DNA from 3 places in the Delftia sp. 60 genome. Region 2 is predicted to be linked to each of the others. Evidence: predicted binding sites of a transcription regulator. Region 2 holds the regulator's gene; each other region holds the start of a gene.
The links. The regulator LexA, encoded in region 2, represses DNA repair genes until DNA is damaged. The targets are predictions, from matches to a motif close to ACTGTATNNNNATACAGT.

Region 1: a site for LexA is predicted at 3,822-3,839, ahead of CLV01_RS27695 (VRR-NUC domain-containing protein). Genes of this name have one in related genera too.
Region 3: a site for LexA is predicted at 3,506-3,523, ahead of recA (recombinase RecA). Genes of this name have one in related genera too.

Annotation. Positions count from the first base shown of each region.
Region 1 covers NZ_PEFD01000001.1:6,163,983-6,171,074, forward strand. Annotated here, with positions in the region: gene CLV01_RS27690 (ATP-dependent DNA helicase) at 1-2,113, opposite strand, end outside; gene CLV01_RS27695 (VRR-NUC domain-containing protein) at 2,110-3,786, opposite strand; gene CLV01_RS27700 (SDR family NAD(P)-dependent oxidoreductase) at 3,896-4,708, opposite strand; gene CLV01_RS27705 (CocE/NonD family hydrolase) at 4,791-6,650, opposite strand; gene CLV01_RS27710 (Bug family tripartite tricarboxylate transporter substrate binding protein) at 6,662-7,092, opposite strand, start outside.
Region 2 covers NZ_PEFD01000001.1:3,701,406-3,708,497, reverse strand. Annotated here, with positions in the region: gene kdsB (3-deoxy-manno-octulosonate cytidylyltransferase) at 1-763, shown strand, start outside; gene adk (adenylate kinase) at 1,028-1,684, shown strand; gene CLV01_RS16870 (asparaginase) at 1,777-2,766, opposite strand; gene lexA (transcriptional repressor LexA) at 2,865-3,539, shown strand; gene CLV01_RS16860 (hypothetical protein) at 3,702-4,124, shown strand; gene CLV01_RS16855 (sigma-70 family RNA polymerase sigma factor) at 4,381-4,857, shown strand; gene CLV01_RS16850 (FecR domain-containing protein) at 4,862-5,833, shown strand; gene CLV01_RS16845 (AAA family ATPase) at 5,881-6,438, opposite strand; gene crcB (fluoride efflux transporter CrcB) at 6,617-7,003, opposite strand; fluoride riboswitch at 7,085-7,092, opposite strand, start outside.
Region 3 covers NZ_PEFD01000001.1:997,647-1,004,738, reverse strand. Annotated here, with positions in the region: gene CLV01_RS04545 (LysR substrate-binding domain-containing protein) at 1-578, shown strand, start outside; gene CLV01_RS04540 (sensor histidine kinase) at 535-2,037, opposite strand; gene CLV01_RS04535 (response regulator) at 2,132-2,806, opposite strand; gene CLV01_RS04530 (MarR family winged helix-turn-helix transcriptional regulator) at 2,906-3,406, opposite strand; gene recA (recombinase RecA) at 3,554-4,657, shown strand; partial or broken gene recX (recombination regulator RecX) at 4,860-5,335, shown strand; gene yddG (aromatic amino acid DMT transporter YddG) at 5,332-6,252, opposite strand; gene CLV01_RS04510 (hypothetical protein) at 6,275-7,092, opposite strand, start outside.

The DNA.
Region 1 (7,092 bases), 2.5 Mb from region 2:
TGGCCACGAAGGCGCCGATGAGGCGCTCGCCGGGCAGGTCCACGCCCTCGGAGAACGCACCGCCCAGCACGGCAAAGCCCACGCCCTGCCCGGCTTCGGTGAAGCGGGCCAGGAAGGCCGCGCGACCCTCCTCGTCCATGGACGGGGTCTGCAGCCAGACCGGCAGATCGGGATGGGCGCGCTGCAGGCATTCGGCCACGCGCTGCAGGTAGTCGAAGCTGCTGAAAAAGCACAGGTAGTTGCCGGGCCGGCGCGCGTACTGCGCGGCCACGAGATCGGCGATGGGCCGCAGCGAACGGTCGCGGTCCCGGTAGCGCGTGGAGATGTGGCCGGCCACCTGCACATCGAGCTGGTCGGCCTGGAAGGGCGAGTCGGCCTCCAGCCAGTGCGTGCCTTCGGGCAGGCCCAGGATGTCGCGGTAGAAGTGCGGCGGGCTCAGCGTGCCCGAGAACAGCACCGAGGCATGGGCCGCCGCATGGCGTGCCGCCAGGTGGGGCGCGGGCACCACGCAGCGTATGCACAGCGTGGAGGCCGGCGCGCGACGGGGCCCTGAACGCCCGGGCAGCAGGTGGACATCGAACAGCGCATGGCCGCCGAACTGCTCGGCCAGCGCCATGAACTGCAGCGCTTCCCAGTAGAAGTCCAGCACCGGGTCGCCGGGCAGCATGGGGCTGTCGGCATTGGCGTCGGCGATGGCGGCAACGGCACGCTGCACGGCGCCCAGCAGGCCTGCGGGCACTTCCTCATGGGCCTGGTAGCTGGCGGTCTGCTCCCTGTTCAGCGCGCTCCAGCTGCGGCTGAGCCGGTCCAGCGCCTTGCGCACGGCACCGGTGGCCGACTTGCGGGCGGCGGCCAGGGCGAACTGCGACAGCTCGGCCGTGTACATGCGGCGCGCGCGCTCGAGCAGGTTGTGGGCCTCGTCCACCAGCACGCCCACCTTCCATTGCTGGGCCTGGGTGAGCGCGTACAGCATGGCGGCGCTGTCGTAGAAGTAGTGGTAGTCGGCCACGACCACATCGCTCCAGCGCACCAGTTCCTGGGACAGGTAGTAGGGGCAGATGTCGTGCGCAAGCGCCACGGCACGCACGGCGGGCGGGTCCCAGGGCGCCTGCTGCAGCGCGGCGGCGCGCGCGGCGGGCAGCCGGTCGAAGAAGCCGCGCGCCAGCGGGCAGGAGTCGCCGTGGCAGGCCTTGTCGGGGTGCTCGCAGGCCTTGTCGCGCGCCAGGATGGCGAGTACGCGCAGCCTTGCGGGCGGTGCGGGCGGTGCGGGTGGCGAGGGCAGCGGTTGTGGCGCATCCGGCTCCTCAGGCAAGGGCGGATGCTGCTCGGCAATCTGCCGGTTCACGCTGGCCAGCGCCTGCAGCGCCAGGCCATGGCCCGTGCCCTTGGCCGTGAGGAAGAACAGGCGGTCCAGGCCCTGGTCCGGCATGGCCTTGAGCATGGGGAAGATGGTGCCCAGCGTCTTGCCGATGCCCGTGGGCGCCTGCGCCATCAGGCACTGGCCGCCCTGCTGCGCGCGCGCCACGCGGTAGACGGCCACGGCCAGCTCGCGCTGGCCCGCGCGAAAGCCCTGCATGGGAAAGCGCAGCGCGGCCAGCGCCGCCTCGCGCGCCGCGCGGTGGGCGGCCTCGCTGCGCGCCCAGTCCAGGAACAGCGCGCATTGCTGCTCGAAGAAGGCGCGCAGCGTGGCCGCGTCTTCCTCCTGCACCAGCACGGTTTCCTCCGAGTTGCCCACGTTGAAATACACCAGGGCCACGCGCAGCCGCTGCAGGCCGCGCGCCTGGCACAGCAGATGGGCGTAGATGCGCGCCTGGGCCCAGTGCAGTGCCCGGTGGTGGGCGCGCACGCCCTCGATCTGGCCCCGGTAGGTCTTGATTTCCTCCAGCTGGCCGGCCTGGGGGTCGAAGCCGTCGGCGCGGCCGCGCACGCGCAGGTCGCCGTATTCACCGGCCAGGCTGATCTCGGTCTCGTAGTCCTTGCCCCTGCGCGACTGCACCAGGCTGTGGCCGGCCATGCCCTCCAGCGCGCTGGGCGCGGGCGTGAAGCGCAGGTCCAGGTCGCCCGCGCGTGCCGTGAACTCGCACAGCGCGCGCACGGCCACGGTGTAGCTCACGCGGCCTCTCCCAGCGGCTGGCCGCGCCACTGCACATGGCACACGCGCACGGGAATGCCGTGCTCGGCACAGTACTGCAGCCAGCGGATCTGGTTGTCCTGCAGCTTGTCGCCGGGGGCCTTGGCCTCGACCAGTTCGTAGCGGCGCTCGGCCGGCCAGAAACGCACCAGATCGGGAAAGCCCGTGCGGTTGGCCTGCACGTCGCGCAGCAGCCGCGCAAAGAACAGCTTGAGGTGGGCGGCCGGAATGCAGTCCAGCGCCAGCGCCAGCAGCGGCGCGCTCAGCGTGCCCCAGAACACGAAGGGCGACTGCAGGCCCTGCTTGTCGGCATGGCGCTGCACGATGACCTCGCGCCAGCTGCCATCGTCCAGATGCGCCAGGCATTCCTCGAACAAGGCTGCGCGGCGCTGCACGAAGTCGGGCGCGGACAGGTCGGCCGGGCCGCTCTGGAACGGGTGGAAGAAGGCGCCCGGCAGCGGCGCGAAGATGGCCGGCCAGCACAGCAGGCCGAACAGCGAGTTGATGAGCGCGTTCTCCACGTAGAACACCGGCGCGGCGTCGCTGTGCCAATGGTCGCGCAGCACGTATTCGACCGATGCGGGCCGCGCCGGCAGCTCCAGCTCCACGTCCATGCGCATCTGCGCCACCACGGGCGCCAGCGCCGCCGCACGCCCGCGCGCGCCCTGCCCCAGGCTGCGGCGCAGGCGCGGCAGCATGCGCGCCACGCGCTGCAGCTCCTCGTCGCTCTCGGGCTGGGCCTGGGCGGCCTGGGCCAGCGCCATGGCATCGGCAAAGCGCTCCATGCGCTCGTACACACGCATGCGCCGGTGGCGGGCGCCGGGGTAGCGGCTTTGCGCATAGGCCTGCTCGGCACGCTCCCAGTCCTGCATACGCTCGCAGGCCTGGCCTATGCGCAGCAGCACCTTGGCGCGGCGCTGCTCCAGCCAGGCATTGCCGCTGGCGCAACCGACCACCTGCTGCAGCAGCGCATCGATCTCCACGCCCTCATCCAGCGCCGCGCGGCAGGCCTGCAGGGCCAGGTAGCCATCGACATCGGCACGCGACTGGAAGGCCCGCGACGCCGCATCGAAGGCCACGGCCTCGTAGCGGAACACGCCCAGGTCGGCCAGCACGAATTCCGACCAGTCCTGGTAGAGATTGCCGAAGAACATCAGCCGAAAGCGCTCGCACAGCGCACCCACCATCACGCGCCAGGCGGCTTCGCCGGCTCCGACGCCCTGGGGCTGCCATTGCGCATAGGGCCTGGGCGCCTCATGCAGGGGCTGCAGGGCCTGCAAAAGCTCGGCCTTGCGCAGGCCTGAGTGAACGTGTGAGCCTGCGAACAGCTGCAGCAGCTCGGGCTTGGTGTGCAGCGCAAACAGCTCCTCCAGCGCCATGGGGTGGCCCGCATCCAGCCAGCCCAGCTCCAGCAGGGGCGCGGCTGCCTCGGCAATGCCGGGGATCTCTTCGTACACCAGCTTGCCGGCCCGAAACCACGGCCCGCGCCGCATCAGCAAACGCACCATCAGCGCCTGCGAGGGCTGGGGCAGCTGCGTGAAACGGGTGAGGAATGCCTGCTCGGGCGCGTCCAGCAGATCGCCGTAACGCTGGCCAATCCAGTCCAGCGCGCGCTGGAAGTTGTGCAGGTAGTAGAAGCGGTGGGGAGGGAGCATGGGCCTGGCAGATCGGGCAGCCAGGCCGCTCGAAAACTGTATCTTTATACAGTCATCATATCAAACCCGGTAGTGCTCACTTCGCGCAACGGACTTGCCCCGGGCAGGCTCATCCGGCCAGGAAGCCGCCATCGGTCGCCAGGCAGTGACCGACCACAAAGGCCGCCTCGTCCGACATCAGCCAGACGACGGCCGTGGCCACCTCCTGCGGATGGCCCATGCGGCGCAGCGGCAGGCCCGCCGCCACGGCATGCATGTCGGCAATGCCCGAGCCCAGCATCATGTCCGTGACCACGCGGCCAGGGGCAACGGCATTGATGCGGATGCCGCGCGGCGCGTACTCCATGGCGGCGGCGCGGGTCAGCGACAGGGCCGCAGCCTTGGAGGCGCCGTACAGTGACAGGCCCGGGTTGGGATTGCGTATGCCGCTGACGCTGGTGTTGTTCACGATGGTGCCGCCGCCCGTGGCCAGCATGGCCGCCAGTTCATGGCGCATGGCGTGGAAGACCGCACGCACATTCGTATCGAAGACCTGGGAGAAGACCGCATCATCCTGCTCGGCCAGCGCGGCACGCCGCTCCTGGAAGCCCGCATTGTTGAAGGCCGCGTCCAGCCGCCCGAAGCGCGCCACGGCCTGCTCCACCACCGCCGCCATGTCCTCCTGCCGCGTTGCATCGCAGGCCAGGAAAAGGCCGTCTGCCCCTCGCTGCCGGATTTCCTGCTCCAGCTCCAGGCCCAGCTCACGGCGGCGCCCCGTGACCACCACGGCGGCGGCGCCCTCCTCGGCCATGCGCAGGGCGGTGGCCCGGCCTATGCCGCTGGTGGCGCCCACCACCAGGCAGACACGCCCCCGAAGCCGCCCCGATGGTGCAAGGGCCGGCAGGGGGCCGGCCAGTTCCAACTGACGCTGCTGCATGTCCATGGCGATGTTCCTTCGCAATTTGGTTGCATGGTACAACCAAATTGCGAAACATGCCAGGCAGCCAAACGCGTGTGCTCTCCGCCTAGACCGCCACCACCGGCAGCACGATGCGCGAGGCATGGCAGCCTCCCAGGTGCACGCTGTTGACCGCCACCTGCCTGGGCCCCGCACTGCCCTCGGGCGCGCCGGTGTTGGGGTTCACGTCGAAACGCGGGAAGTTGCTGCTGGAGATGTCCAGGCGGATGCGGTGGCCCTTGCGGAACAGGTTGGAGGTGGGCATGGGCTCGATGGTGATGGCCACCACCTCGCCGGGCGCCATCAGCTCGGGCTGCTCCCATGAGTTGCGGTAGCGGCAGCGCAGGATGCCGTCGGTGATGTTCATCGCATAGCCCTGCGGATGGTCGGCGCTGGGCGGGTACTGGTCGATGAGCTTGGCGGTGAAGTCCGTGTCGGGCGCGGACGAGGACACCTGCAGCTCGATGGTGATGGTGCCCGTGACCTCCAGGTCTTGCTGCAGCGGCTCGGTCTGGAACACCAGCACGTCGCCACGCTCGGACAGCGGGCCGTAGGGCGGGCGGGCGGCGAAGGTGCTCTCGTGCGTGACCTGGTCGTAGGCGCCTGCGAACATCAGCGGCTCGCCCGAGGTGATGGAGCCGCCCAGGGTGGGCACGGGGCAGGCCGGGTCGAAGCGGTAGCTGCGCACGCCCGGCTGCGGCGCGGGCTCGCGGGCCAGCCTGCCGTCGGCGTGCAGGTGCCAGGCCGTGGGCTGCGTGCCGGGCACGGGCCAGTGGTCGGCGCTGCGCCAGGCCCCGCCGTGGTCCAGCCGGCCCTGGGCCGTGCGCGCGCCCGATCCGCCGCCCATGCGGAAGTAGCGCACGGCGGCTTGCTGGCGCGCGGGCATGGGCCGGCCCTTGAGCCAGTGGTCGAACCAGGCCAGGCGCATGGCCACGTAGTCGTCGGCCAGTGCGCCGTCGAGCACGGCATCGGGCCCGAAATCCACATCGCCCGCATGCGGGACGCTGCGCTCGCCATGGGTCCAGGGGCCCAGCACCATGCGGACCCGGCCATCGCCGCGCGACAGGCCCAGGTAGTTGTCCGTGGTGGTCTGCGCATATGGGTCCCACCAGCCGCACATCAGCATCACGGCCAGGCCGTCGAAGGCGCCGTAGTGGCCGGCGGCGTACAGCTCGGGCTGGCGCCAGTAGTCGTCAAAGCTGCCGCGCTCCCACTGGCTGAACAGGTAGTCCTCGTACTCGGGCGCCCACTGCAGCGGCGAGTCGCCGCGCGACCAGGGCAGGCGCAGGCACCACTGGCCGATGTCGGCCTGCTCCAGCGCCTGGCGCGCTGCGGGCTCCAGGTGGTTGCTGCCGCTGCGCGCATTGCGCAGGGCCCAGACGGCCTGCTTCAGCTCGAAGGCACCGCCGTGGCGTATGCCGCCCCGGTAGGCATTCGCAAAGCCGCCGCATTCCAGGAACATGGCCTTGAGGCCCGGCGGCCTTTGCGTGGCCAGCGCAGTCTGCGTGTGCGCGGCGTAGGACAGGCCGTAGGTGCCCACGCTGCCGTTGCACCAGGGCTGCTCCATGATCCATTGCAGGGTGTCGGCGCCATCGTGGGCCTCGCCCAGGTATTTGGTGAACTGGCCTTCGGAGCCGAAGCGGCCCCGGCAGTCCTGCACGACCACGGCATAGCCTTCGCGCGCAAAGCGGGCCGCCACCTCGCCCCGGCGCATGGGAAGGAGGTTGGCCGCGCTGCGCTCGCGGCGCGTTTCCTCGTTCTTGCCGTAGGGCGTGCGCTCCAGCAGCACGGGCAGCGGGCCGGGATGGTGGGGGCCGAGGTTCTCGGGCAGATACAGGTCGGTGGCCAGGCGCACGCCGTCGCGCATGGGCACGACGAGGCTGTGGCGGACCACGCCGCCCAGGTGGGTGATTGATGTGTTGCTCATGCTGCTGGCGCTCAGTCGAGCTTGAGGTTGCGTTCCTTGACCAGCTTGGCCCAGCGCGCCGTGTCTTCCTGCATGAAGCGCGCCAGCTCCTGGGGCGTGGTGGGCGCGGGCTCGGCGCCCTGTGCCTCCAGAGACTTGGCCACTTCACGGTCCTGCAGCGAGCGCACCAGCGCGGCATTGACCTTGGCCACCACCGCAGGCGGCGTGCCGGTGGGCGCGAACAGCGCATACCAGATGTCGTATTCGAAGTCCTTGACGCCCGCCTCGGCCATGGTGGGCACCTGCGGCAGCGCGCGCGAGCGCGTGGCGCTGGCCACGGCCAGCGGCGTGAGCTTGCCGGCCTTGATCTGCAGCACCACGCTGGGCACGGCATTGATGCCCAGCTGCACATGGCCGCCCACCAGTTCGTTGACGGCGGGCGCGCCGCCCTTGTAGGGAATCT
Region 2 (7,092 bases):
CCGCCTTGCCTCCAGCCGCCTGCCAGGCAAGCCCCTCGCAGACATTGGAGGCCTTCCCATGGTCGTGCGCGTGGCACAGCGTGCCGGCCTCAGCGGCGCCACGCGCTGCGTGGTCGCGGCCGATGACGAAAGCATCGTCGCCGCCTGCGCCGCGCACGGCGTTGCAGCCGTGCTCACCCGCAGCGACCACGCCAGCGGCAGCGACCGCCTGGCCGAGGCCTGCGAACTGCTGGGCCTGGATGGCGACGACATCGTCGTCAACGTCCAGGGCGACGAACCGTTGATCGCTCCCGACCTCATCGATGCCGTGGCCGCCCTGCTGCCGCAGCGGCCCTCGGCCAGCATGGGCACGGCGGCACATGCCATCGACAGCCTGGCCGACTTCACCAACCCGAACGTGGTCAAGGTCGTCTGCGATGCCCAGGGCATGGCCCACTATTTCAGTCGCGCCCCCATCCCCTTTGCGCGTGAACATGCAGGCCAGGCATGGTGGGAGACGGCATCTGCAGCGGCATCGGCAGCGCCGGGCCACCCCGGCTTCGCGCCCCTGCGCCACATCGGCATCTACAGCTACCGTGCCGGTTTCCTGCGCAGCTTCCCGCAGCTTTCTCCCGCCCCTACCGAGGTGCTGGAGGCGCTGGAACAGTTGCGTGCGCTGTGGCACGGCCACCGCATCGCCGTCCACCTGACGCCCCATGCACCAGGCCCCGGCGTGGACACCCCCGAAGACCTGGAGCGGGTGCGCGCCCGGTTGTCCGCCTGAATCCGATCCCGCATACGCCAATACAGATGCGCCAATGGCGATGCCCGGCATCGCCATTCACAACACAACTGCACATGCGGTTTTGTCGGACAGCAAAACGTAGTTTTTGGAGATTGCACAGGCGACAGTTTTGCCCTCTGCGTGTAAGCCAGTGTTAGCCCTGTGCGTGCTATCCTTGCCCGCGACAAAAATATGACGCATGGACTGTCCGCCCCGGTGGGCCGATCCGGCAGACAAGAATTTCTACTCTCCTCAAGGACTTCCATGAAACTGATTTTGTTGGGCGCACCCGGCGCCGGCAAAGGCACGCAAGCCGCTTTCATCTGCCAGAAGTACGGCATCCCCCAGATTTCCACCGGTGACATGCTGCGTGCCGCCGTCAAGGCCGGAACGCCCCTGGGCCAGCAGGCCAAGGCCGTGATGGACGCCGGCCAACTGGTCAGCGACGACCTGATCATCAATCTGGTCAAGGAACGCATCGCCCAGGCCGATTGCGCCAACGGCTTCCTGTTTGATGGATTTCCCCGCACCATTCCCCAGGCAGACGCCATGAAGGCCGCTGGCGTGAAGCTGGACTATGTGCTGGAGATCGACGTGCCCTTCGACGCCATCATCGAGCGCATGAGCGGCCGCCGTTCCCACCCCGCCTCGGGCCGCACCTACCACGTCAAGTTCAATCCGCCCAAGGTCGAAGGCCAGGACGACGTGACCGGCGAGCCGCTGGTGCAGCGCGAAGACGACAAGGAAGAAACCGTCAAGAAGCGCCTGGACGTCTACAGCAGCCAGACCCGCCCCCTGGTGGACTACTACCGTGCATGGGCCGAAAAGGAAGCCGCAGCGGCGCCCAAGTACCGCGCCATCAGCGGCCTGGGCTCGGTCGAGGACATCACCCAACGCGCACTGGCTGCACTGGCTGAGTGATGCAGGCCATGTGCCGCAACGAAAAAAGCACCCGCCGGGTGCTTTTTTGTTGACCGCCAGCAACTGAAGAAATGCCGGCGTCGCCGCCCGGCTCAATCGCGCGGCTGTGCTGCCAGCGCCAGCATCATCGCAATCCGGGCCTTTGCCACGGGCAGATGCGCCAAATCGGCCTCTGCCGGGTTGGTCCCAAGGCCGGAGGCCACGGGCAGGCCTTCGGCACAGCGCGTGCCCCGCCAGATCCAGACGCCCCTGTCGCGGGCACGCTGCAAGGCCGCTTCCATGCCTTCGTGAACCGTCGCATTGCCCGTGCCAGCCACGACGATGCCACGCACGCCTGCCGCCACCAGCGCATCCACGCCGCTGGCACGCGCCAAGGCGCCGCTGAACACCACCTCGACCCAGGGCAGCTCATCCAGCGCCAGCAGATCAGATGACATGGTCGCAGGCACCATGGCCCCCGTGGACGGCGCGGCGGGGGAGGACGGCGCATCGGGCACCAGCCAGCGCACACGCCCTTCCTCCACCAACGCCTGGGGCCCGCCTTCCACGGAGCGCATTGCCTGCAGCCGGTAGGGATGGACCTTCTGCACCTGGGCTGCCGCATGCACCTCGCCGCCTGCCACCGCCCATACGCCGCTGCGCCCGCCGCTGGCAGCCACGGTCACGGCATCGCGCAGATTCTGCGGTCCGTCTGCCAACAGGGCCGTGGCCGGGCGCATGGCGCAGGTCAACACAATGGGCTTGGTGGCCGGCAGCAGGCTGTGCAGCAGCCAGGCCGTCTCTTCCAGCGTGTCCGTTCCATGCGTGATCACCACGGCGTGTGTGTCCGCATCCTCCAGTGCCTGCGTGCAGGCGCGCAGCAACGCGCGCCACACGGGCCAGTCCATATCCTTGCTGTCCACCTGCGCGATCTGCTGCGTCTGCACGGGTCCCAGCGCCTGCTGCTCCAGGTCCGGCACGGCCTCCAGCAGCGACTGCACCGTGATCTGCCCGGCCTTGTACCCCACGCCCTGCGACTGCGAATCCGCCCGGCCGGCGATGGTCCCGCCCGTGCCCAGAATCACCAACTTTGACTGCCCCACTTGCACCTCTTGGAAAACTGGTTAAAAATACAGATACTGTATAAATCATCAGATGGCCTCCCAGCCTGCCATCTGCCCTCAAGGACCGGACGCACGCCATGCTCGACCATCCCAAGCTCACCGCCCGCCAGCAACAGATCCTGGACCTGATCCAGGCCGCCATCTCCCGCACGGGCGCGCCTCCCACCCGCGCGGAAATCGCCAACACGCTGGGCTTCAAGTCCGCCAACGCTGCCGAGGAACACCTGCAGGCCCTGGCCCGCAAAGGTGTGATCGAACTGGTCAGCGGCACCTCGCGCGGCATTCGCCTGCGTACCGACACCGTGCGCAACATCAATGCCGCGCGCGGCACCAGCTTCGGACTGCCGCTGTCGGCCCTGGCACCGCTGATGCTGCCCCTGGTGGGCCGCGTTGCGGCGGGCTCGCCCATTCTCGCGCAGGAACACATCGACCAAACCTATTCCGTCGAGCCCAGCCTGTTCCAGACGCGCCCCGACTATCTGCTGCGCGTGCGCGGCATGTCCATGCGCGACGCGGGCATCATGGACGGCGACCTGCTGGCCGTGCAGTCCGCACACGAAGCCCGCAACGGCCAGATCGTCGTGGCGCGCCTGGGTGACGAAGTCACCGTCAAGCGCCTGCGCCGCACCACGCAGGGCGTGGAACTTCTGCCGGAAAACCCCGATTACCCGGTGATCCGCGTCGCCCCCGAAGAGGCCTTTGCCATTGAAGGCCTGGCCGTGGGGCTGATCCGCAACAGCATGTCCATGTAAGCCGGACTGGCGGCGCTTCTCAGGCCGCCTCACCCCATTTCACGCACCGCCCAGGTGGTAGGCGCGAAGCCTTGGAGCTTCGCCCTGGGCGGAGCTTTGCCCGTAAACCGCAATCCTGCCTGTGTCCATGCCTCTTTGAAACACGCCAACAGGAGTCGTCACATGGGATTCGCTCTGCCAACACTGTCTTCTTTTTCCTTCCTGCGCCTGGCACATGGCATCCGCCTGACTGCGACCGCCATGGAGTCGGCCATGCCACTTGCACAAGCCCCTGCTTGCCAGCCATTACCTGCTGCAGCACCCGAGCCCGCCAACGTGATCTCTTTCAGCAAGGCACGCCGGCGCAGCCAGCAGCGCCGCGGCAAGGCCGCACGCGCTGCAGACCATGGAGATGCCCAGCTGATCCTGCCCTTGCTGCCGGCGCAGCCCACCCTGCAATCCGCACCTGAGCAGCCTTCAGGCCTGCGCATCATCCAGCGGTCGCCGCAGGAGCAGCCGGAATGCCTGTTCATCTCCGGGCGAATGGCCGATGTCTGCGCCGCGCTGGAGCGCATGGAAGCGCATGGCGGACCAGCAGCCAACTGAGGCCCGATGCAAGGTGTGCGACACACCTTGCACGACACAAACCTGGGTGGCGCGGACCGCGTGCCGCACGAGGAATCGGCCTGCGCAAATCTGGTGCAGGCTGGCGGCCACCACTGCCCTGTAGCGCACATGCAACAAGTGGATGCCCTCTTTGCGGGAGGGGCGCCGGCCTGAAAGATAATTGATAAGCATTCTTATTATCTTTTGCAGCAGCGATTGCCACTGCGCGCCCGCCTCCTCCGCCCCAGCCTTCTCCGTGCACAGCCTCTACCAGAACCACCATCCCTGGCTGGAAAGCCTGCTGCGCAAACGCCTGGGCAACCGTGACGATGCCGCCGACCTGGCCCAGGACACCTTTGTGCGCCTGCTGCGCTCGCCCCTGCCGCAGCAGGACATCCGCGAACCCAGGCGCTACCTGGCCACCATCGCCCGGGGCCTGGTCGCCGACCTGTTTCGCCGCCGTACGCTGGAGCAGTCCTATCTGGACTATCTGGCCCAGTTGCCGCAATCGCTGGCGCCTTCGCCCGAAGAGCAGGCCATCATCCAGCAGACCCTGCTGGATGTGGACCGCATGCTCCAGGGTCTTCCCCCCAAGGTTCGCGAAGCCTTCGTGCTAGCCCAGTTCGAGGAACTGAGCTACCCAGAGATCGCCCAGCGCCTGGGTGTATCGCTGCGCACCGTCAGCAACTACCTGACCCGGGCGATGGAGCATTGCTGCCTGGTCCTGGCATAGCCACATGGGCGAGAGACATCTGGAAGGCAACGACCGCCGCGCCTTGCATGAGGCCGCCGCCTGGCACGTGAAACTGCGCGGCGCCTCCGCCACAGCGGGCCTGCAACAGGACTGGCAAAAATGGCATGAGGCCGATCCCGCCCACCAGCGCGCCTGGCTGCGCGTGCAATCCGTCACCGCGCAGCTGTCGCATCTGCCCGCACCACTGGCGCGCCAGGCGCTGGGCCGTCGCGCCTCGCCCACCCGCCGCTCCGTGGTGCGCGGCGTGGCGCTGGGCCTGGGCAGCGGAGCCACGGCCTGGATGGCCTGGAAAGGCGCACCACTGGAAAGCTGGCAGGCAGGGCAGCGCACAGCCACAGGCGAGCGCCGGGATCTAAAGCTACCCGACGGCTCCCTGGTGGCCCTGGATACGGCCACCGCCTTGGACACCGTTTTTGACGACCGCCAGCGCCTGCTGCGCCTGCACCGTGGCCGCATCCTCGTCGCCACCGAGCCCGACGCGCTGGGCCGCCCCTTCGGCGTGCACACCCCGCAAGGCCACGTACTAGCCCTGGGCACGCGCTTCACGGTCCATCTTGCGGACGATGGCCTGTGCCATGTCACCGTGCAGGAAAAGGCCGTGCGCCTGCAGCCTCTGGACAGCGATGCACCCTCCGCGCAATTGCAGGCCGGACAGCAAGCCGCCTTCTCGTCCAGCGCCACCCAGCCGCCCACGTCCGCAGACCCCTTTGCAGCCAGCTGGCATGAAGGCGGCCTGGTCGCACTGGACATGCCGTTGGGCCAGCTGATTGACGCCCTTGCCCGCTACCGGCCCGGCTACCTGGGCTGCTCGGCCGAGGTCGCCGGGATGCTTGTCTCGGGCGCCTTTCCCGTGGATGACACGGATCGCGCCCTGGCCGCGCTCGTCAGCCGCTTTCCTCTGCAACTGCGCAGCCGCACACGCTATTGGGTGGAGGTGCAAGCCCGATCAAGCTGAGATGATGGGATGAGGCCATGGCGAAGTCTCTCGTTCAGACCAGCACTTCAGAGCGGCGCATACGGGTGATGCACCACGTCGAAGCCCTCCTCGTCGGAGGGCGCGACAAAGTAGCTCGTGATCAGGTCGAATTGCTCATCGCTGGCCTGAAACGGATGCTCGCCTGCCGCATTGCGCGCACGCAAGCGCTGCTTGCAGACCTCGTCAGGCACATCCAGAAAATGCAGGCGGTGCGAGGCGCCCACTTTCTCGAACACGCTGCGCGCCCACCCCCTCCCCTCCAGGGTATTGGCCGGAAAATCCAGCACCACCGACACGCCAGCGTCCAGCAGCGCCTGTACATGCGCCCCCATCAACCCCTTGAGCCGCGTGCTGCAACGCACGTAATCGGCCACCGACTGCATCTCACCGGGGTACAGGCCGGCCAGCCAGGAATCCTCGCTGACCAACACCGTTCCGGGCCCGGCCGCCAATTGCCGCGCCAGCGTTGACTTGCCCGAGCCGATCTTGCCGCAGACCATGTGCAGCGTGGCAAGCCGCGCGTTGGCGGCAGGGGCATCGGCATATTCTGCGCAACGGGGCTGGGACTGTTCGGAAACCTGCATATCCATCTCCTGAAAGGCTTGAGAAAACCCCGGAGACGGAATGAAAAAACCCGCCTCCTCTGGGCGGGTTGCATGGCGCTGAAGGCCGCTGGCTAACCCACCATCCAATGGATGGTGCGAATAATCTGCGTTGCGTTCAGGCGGGCCATGGCACACAGCATAGCGCAATCACGGTGTCTCAATGGGCCACCATGCGCACCAGCCCCAACCCCGCAAACAGCGCAGCCACGCCAAGCACCAGCGAGCCCAGCGCATACAGCACGGAGGCCAGCCAGTCGCCACGCTCATACAGCATGCCGACCTCCAACGCGTACGTCGAAAACGTGGTGAAGCCACCCAGAATGCCCGTGGTGATGAACAGCCGCGCACTCTGCGGCAGCGATGTCTTGAGCGCAAACCACTCCACCACCACCCCCATCACGAAGGCACCCAGCACATTGATCGCCAATGTACCCAGTGGATACGCACTGCCCACCAGCCGCAGCGCGAGCAAGTTTGTGCCATGCCGGAGCGCAGACCCCAGGCCGCCTCCAACGAACACCAAAATGAAACCGTAGAACCCCATGACCGTCCTTTCATCGAATAACCGGGACGGGCGTGCCGGGCAGGATCAAGACATGGCCCCGCCACCGGCAGGACCCATCCCACCAAGGC
Region 3 (7,092 bases), 2.7 Mb from region 2:
ACTGCGCAATTTTGTTTGGCGACGGGCACTGGAATGGCGCGCATGCCCACTATCTGGTGGGCCGCCAGGTGGCCCTGATCGCACCGCCGCGTGGCGCAGGCCCCGAGGCACGCATCACCACCCCACAGGACGTGGCGCGCTGCACCCGGCTGCGCCATGTGACCATTCCCGATGCCTGGGCGCGCTGGAGCGAGGCCCATGGCGTCAACGGCATCAGCCCCCTTGCGGGCCCGCAGTTCGACCAGTTCCAGACCATCATCCGCGCCGTGATGGCCGGCATGGGCATCGCCCTGGTGCCGCGCTGCCTGGTGCAGGACGAGATCGCGGCCGGCCTGGTGAACGAGCCCCTGCCCCAGCACGGCTACCAGAGCGCCCTGGGCTACTGGCTGTGCTATCCGGCCGACCGCGCCAACCACGGCACCCTGGGCATCTTCCGCAACTGGCTGGTGGACCATGCCGCGCAGACGCCGGGACGGATCGCGGTGGCGCCTGTGGCTCCCGGGGAATCTGCGGCAGCCGGGGAAGCCCCGCCACCTATGCCGCAGGCTTGGGCGACGGCGGCGAGCGCAGCGCCTTGAAGCGCACGCTGAAACGCGCACCCGGCGGCTGCTGGCCCGGATGCGCATCTTCCAGCACCACCTGGGCGCCATGCTGGCGCGCGATCTCCAGCACGATGGGCAGGCCCAGGCCCGAGCCATCGGCCTCCGAGCCCAGCACGCGGTAGAACGGCTGGAACACCAGCTCGCGCTCGGCCTCGGGCACGCCCGGTCCCGAATCCTCCACCTGCAGCAACAGGACCTGACCGAAGGGATCGGCCAGCACGCGCACCGTGACCATGCCGGGCCGGCTGCTGCTGGAAGGCGTGTAGTTGATGGCGTTGTCCACGAGGTTGCGCACCAGCTCCGTCAGCAGCGTGGCGTTGCCCTGCAGCCAGACGCCGGTGGCTGATGACTCGGCGCCGTCGTATCCCAGGTCCACATGCTTGTCCATGGCGCGCGGCAGGCAGTCGCGCACCACGTCGGTGACGATGCGCACCAGGTTGCAGGGCTGCATGGCCAGGCCGCGGCCCACGCCGGCGCTCTCGGCGCGCGCCAGCGCCAGCAACTGGTTCACCGTGTGCGTGGCGCGGATGCTGGAGCGCGCGATCTGGGCCAGGGACTGCCGCAACTCCTCCGTGCTCACGCCCTCGCGCTGGGCCAGTTCGGCCTGCATGCGCAGCCCGGCCAGCGGTGTCTTGAGCTGGTGGGCCGCGTCGGCCAGAAAGCGCTTTTGCGTGGCCAGCGAATCACCGAGCCGCCCCAGCAGGTCGTTGACCGAGTCCACCAGCGGCACGACTTCCAGCGGCACGTCCTTGTGGTTGATGGGCGAGAGGTCCTCGGGCCGGCGCGCGCGGATGCGCTCCTCCAGCCGGTGCAGCGGCTTGATGCCGCGCGCCAGCGCCAGCCACACCAGCAAGGCGGCCAGGGGCAGGATGACGAACTGCGGCAGCATCACGCCCTTGATGATTTCCGTGGCCAGCACGCTGCGCTTTTCGCGCGTCTCGGCCACCTGGACCAGGGCCTGGGGCTCGTCGGGCAGGGGCATGCGCACCCAGACATGGGCCACGCGCAGGTCAATGCCGCGAAACTCCGCATCGCGCAGCTGCACGGCGCCGCCGGTCGGTGCACCGCCGGGCGATAGATCGCCGGATGGCGGATCGTCGGACTCGGGCGGCAGCGGCAGATCGCGCTCGCCGGCCAGGTATTCGCCCTTTACGCCCAGCACCTGGAAATACACGGTGTCCGACTCGTCGGCGCGCAGGATCTCGCTGGCCGATTGCGGCAGGTTGAACAGCACCTTGCCCTGCTGCACCATCACCAGCTGCGCCAGCGCCTGGGCGTTGTACTCCAGCGCGCGATCGAACGGCTTGTTGGCAAGGCCCTGGGCCACCAGCCAGGTCAGCGCCAGGCTCACGGGCCACAGCAGCAGCAGCGGCGTGAGCATCCAGTCAAGGATCTCGCCGAACAGTGAGCGCTGTTCACGCTGGAAGATTTTCATCGGCGGGCAGCCCTCACGACGGGTTCACGGCCCCGTGGCATCCGCCACTATGCGCAGGCAAGCCAACCCGGGCCTGACAGCCAGGGCAGCGGCCTCAGGAAGCGATCTTCTCAAGGCAGTAGCCCAGGCCGCGCACGGTGGCGATGCGGATGGGGCCGCGCTCTATCTTCTTGCGCAGGCGGTGGATATAGACCTCGATGGCGTTGTTGCTGACCTCGTCGCCCCATTCGCACAGGCGCTCGACCAACTGGTCCTTGCTGACCAGCCGGCCCGCACGCTGCAGCAGCACTTCCAGCAGGCCCAGCTCGCGCGCCGACAGCTCGACCATCTTGCCGTCAATGGTGGCCACGCGGCCGGCCTGGTCGTAGACCAGGGGGCCGTGCTTGATGGTGCTGCTGGCGCCACCCATGCCGCGCCGCGTGAGAGCGCGCACACGCGCCTCCAGCTCGGACAGCGCAAACGGCTTGGCCATGTAGTCGTCGGCGCCGTAGTCCAGCCCCTGCACGCGCTCTTCCACGCTGTCGGCCGCCGTGAGGATGAGCACCGGCAGCGCATCGCCCCGGCCGCGCAGCTTCTTGAGCACTTCAAGCCCGTGCATCTTGGGCAGGCCCAGGTCCAGGATGAGCAGGTCGAACTCGCTGCTGGTCATCAGCGCGGTATCGGCCTCGCTGCCGTTGGCCACATGGCTGACCACGGCGCCCGAGCCGCGCAGGCTGCGCAGCAGACCATCGGCCAGGACCTGGTCGTCTTCGGCAATCAGAATGCGCATGGGGTTGTCTCCTGAAATACAGACGCGCTCTGGATGTTGGAAATGCGCGTCTTTGATTCCTAGGATTCTAGGATGCGCCCCGCCCCACGGGCAGGGACCTTACCCGAGTGAGCCGCCGCCCGCATAGGCCTCCAGCCCCAGCGCCACCACGGTGGCGATGTCGTCGCCGACTTCCTCGCGGAACTCGGCCTCGGCCTGGGACACGGCGTCATGGAAGGCCTGCAGCCATGCCAGGCCCGCAGGCGTGAAGCGGATGCGGCGTGCGCGCGCATCGCGCTCGTCGCTTTCGCGCGTGACCAGGCCCCAGGCCTCGCACTGGGCCACCAGGTCGCCCATGGACTGCTTGGTCATGCCAGCGCGCTCGGCCAGGTCGGTGAGCCTGTCGCCAGCCAGCGACAGATGCCGCGTGATGTGGATGTGGGCAGCCCCCACCTTGTCGCGCGCCGCAAGATTGGACAGCGCAAGCGGCACCTCCACATCGCGCGCCATGAGCTGCAGCACACGCGCGTCGAACCGCCGCATGGCATGGCCGAGCAGGCGGCCCAGGTGGGTCTGGCGCCAGGCATCGGCGGGCGGCGTGACGGGGGAAAACTCACTCATGGATGCATTGTGGAGGCAAATCCAACAAGTCAGGAAAACTGACTAAAAACACCAACAAAACAAACCAACAAGCCCATAAACTACTGTTCAAGCATCCAGCCTGAATGCAAATACAGAGCTGAAACCCCAGCCAACCCAGGAGTCCGCATGAACACCGCCGTCACCACCGCCAACAGTGAAAAAGCCAAGGCCCTGCAGGCCGCACTCGCCCAGATCGAAAAGCAGTTCGGCAAGGGCACGATCATGCGCCTGGGTGAAGGCGAAGCCATCCAGGACATCCAGGTCGTCTCCACCGGCTCGCTGGGCCTGGACATCGCCCTGGGCGTTGGCGGCCTGCCCCGTGGCCGCGTGATCGAGATCTACGGCCCTGAATCCTCGGGCAAGACCACGCTGACGCTGCAGGTCATCGCCGAAATGCAAAAGCAGGGCGGCACCTGCGCCTTCATCGACGCCGAGCACGCACTGGACACCAGCTACGCCCAGAAGCTGGGCGTGAACCTCAACGAAGTGCTGATCAGCCAGCCCGATACCGGCGAGCAGGCCCTGGAAATCGTGGACAGCCTGGTGCGCTCGGGCGCCGTGGACATGATCGTCGTGGACTCGGTGGCCGCCCTCACACCCCGGGCCGAAATCGAAGGCGAGATGGGCGACCAGCTGCCCGGCCTGCAGGCCCGTCTGATGAGCCAGGCGCTGCGCAAGCTGACAGCCACCATCAAGAAGACCAACTGCATGGTCATCTTCATCAACCAGATCCGCATGAAGATCGGCGTGATGTTCGGCAGCCCCGAAACCACCACGGGCGGCAATGCGTTGAAGTTCTACGCCTCGGTCCGCCTGGACATCCGCCGCACCGGCACCATCAAGAAGGGCGACGAGGCCATCGGCAACGAGACCAAGGTCAAGGTCGTCAAGAACAAGGTCTCGCCTCCGTTCAAGACCGCCGAGTTCGACATCCTCTTCGGCGAAGGCATCTCGCGCGAAGGTGAAATCCTGGACATGGGCGTCAACGCCAAGATCCTCGACAAGTCAGGCGCCTGGTATGCCTACAACGGCGAGAAGATCGGCCAGGGCCGCGACAACGCCCGCGAATTCCTGCGCGAGAACAGCGGCCTGGCCGTGGAAATCGAGAACAAGGTGCGCGACAGCCTGGGCATCGCCCTGCTGCCCACGGCCGGTGGCGATGCCCCCGAAGCCAAGGCCGCCAAGGCGGGCAAGGCCAAGGCCGACAAGGACGGCGTGATCGAAGCCTGAGCGGCCTGACCCCTCACTGCAGGCGCTGCCGCGCCTGCACACACTGTGTTTGCCATCTTGGCGCAGGCTCACGTCTGCGCCTTTTTTATCGCCGGGACGCCCCAAGGCAAAAAAGCGGCCCCCTTGGGGGGCAGCGGACCTTGCGCAGCAAGGGGAGCGTGGGGGCCTTTTTTATTCGGGACGATTCAGGAGACATTGCCGCATGGGATTCGCCAAGCTGTCGCTCAAGGGCCGGGCGCTCAAGCTGCTGGGCCAGCGCGAACATTCACGGCTGGAGCTGGAACGCAAGCTCGCCCCCATGTGGAGGAAGGCGAAGACCTGGGCGCCATGCTCGACGCGCTGGAGCAGCGCGGCTTCATCAGTGCCCAGCGCGTGGCCGAGTCCGTGCTGCACCGCAAGGCCGCGCGCTTTGGCACGGCACGCGTGGTGCAGGAGTTGCGCAACAAGGGACTGGACGACGGCCTGGTGCGCGCCGCCGCAGAGCAACTGCGCGCCACCGAACTGCAGCGTGCCCTTGCCGTATGGCGCCAGCGCTTCGGCGCACCACCGGCCACACCGCAGGAACGACTTAAGCAGATGCGTTTCCTGGCCGCGCGCGGTTTTGGTGGAGAAATTGCGAGCAAGGTGCTGCGGGGGCGCAGCGAAGACTGGGACGCAGGAGCAGAGGACGAAGGCTAGCCTGCGCGCCGGGTCGCACCCCAGCACACCAGCGACCCCACGGTCACCAGCACCACGCCCTGCCAGAAGCCCCAGCCCGGCTGCACCTGCAGCCAGGCACTGGCCAGCAAGGCAGAGAACACGGGCGTGAAGTACGAGGCGGCAGCCATCACGGCCAGATGCCCGTGCTGTATGCCGTGCTCCCAGCAGCTGTAGCCCAGGGCGGTGAGCCCGCCCACGGCCAGCAATTGAAGCACCACGGTGCCTGACCATTGCATGCCGCCTTCACCGCCCAGCCACAGCCATTTGATCCACAGCGCCAGCGCGGTCCATATCAGGAAAAGGCCCACGGCATTGTGGCCACCGCCCCAGCGCCGCGCAGCCAGCGAATAGCAGGGCCACAGCAGGGCCGCGCCAAAAGCCAGTCCATACGCCAGCGGGTTGGACAGCATGTGGTCCGCCATGCCCCGCAGTTGCAGCGAGTCGCCGCCCAGCACGCGCGTCAGCCCCCACAGGCACAGCAGCACGCCGGGCCACAGCCACCAGCGCGCATGCTGCTGGCGCAGCAGCACGGCCAAAACGATGGTCAGGCTGGGCCACAGGTAATTGATCAGCCCCAGCTCCAGCGCCTGGGCGCGGTCCTGCGCCAGGCCAATCGCCAGCGACAGGCAGATCTCGTAGACCGCAAACAGCAGGCCGCAGCCCCAGAAGTAGGCCGGATGCATGGCCCGCCACTGCGAGGGCCCGGGCAGGCCGCGCACGGCGGCCACGCACAGTGCGCTGACCGTGTAGAGCATGGCTGCGCCGCCCACGGCGCCCAGCGGCTCGGCCACCGAGCGCATCAGGCCCACGGTGCAGCTCCAGCACACCACGGCCAGCAGTCCGATGGCGGTGGCCCGGCCGGCGGCCACGGGGGAGTTGTTCTGCAGGGAAGACACGTCGATGGCTGCGCGCGGCAGCTCAGTGCGGCTGCAGCAGCTGGCGCAGCGAGTGGTACAGCGCATCCGAGCCATGCGCGGTGTTGTCCGCATCGAACGAGAACTCGTTGCTGGACTGCGTGCCCGTCGCATCCTCGGGCCGGGCTTCCATGAAGAAGGACAGGAAGCGCGCGCCCTGGCGGCGGTGCATGGTCAGCACTTTCTCCAGCCGCTGCGGCGACAGGGCCACCAGCGGATGGAACTCCGTCACGCCATAGGCCGTGTGGCCATAGCGGCGCAGCATCTGGCCGACCAGCGGGCCGTAGGTATCTTCGCCGTACAGGCTGACACCCAGGGACAGCCCCGGCATGCGCTGCAGGCTGCGCTCCACGGCGTAGCGGTTGGCATCCCAGCTCGGATTCGCATGGGGGTTGAGCTGGTGGGCAAAGCGAGGAACCCGGCCCAGGCAGCCGTGGCCGATGTGCTCGGAAAAGCCCTGGATGTAGTCGGCCACCTGCTGCTCGCGGAAATCGTTCCAGTCCGTGACCAGCGGGTTGTAGAACAGCGCCAGCCGGTCCTGCGGGCTGTCCACCCAGAATTCCACGCCGTCCGGCAGCTTGCCGAAGTCGGGCAAGGCCTCGGCGGCATGGGGCCTGGGCTCGCCCTGGTTGCGGTCCATCACGGCGATCTGGCGCGTGGCCAGCAGGCCCAGGCTGCGTCCACCGGCCTGCAGCACCACGTCGATGCGGTGCAGGCCCTCGCCCAGCGCCGGATAGCGGATGTCGGCACGCCAGCCCACATCGGGCGTGAGGAACCCGGGCTTGGCCTGTGCCACGTCCTGGCGGTGCATGTGCACGGGGG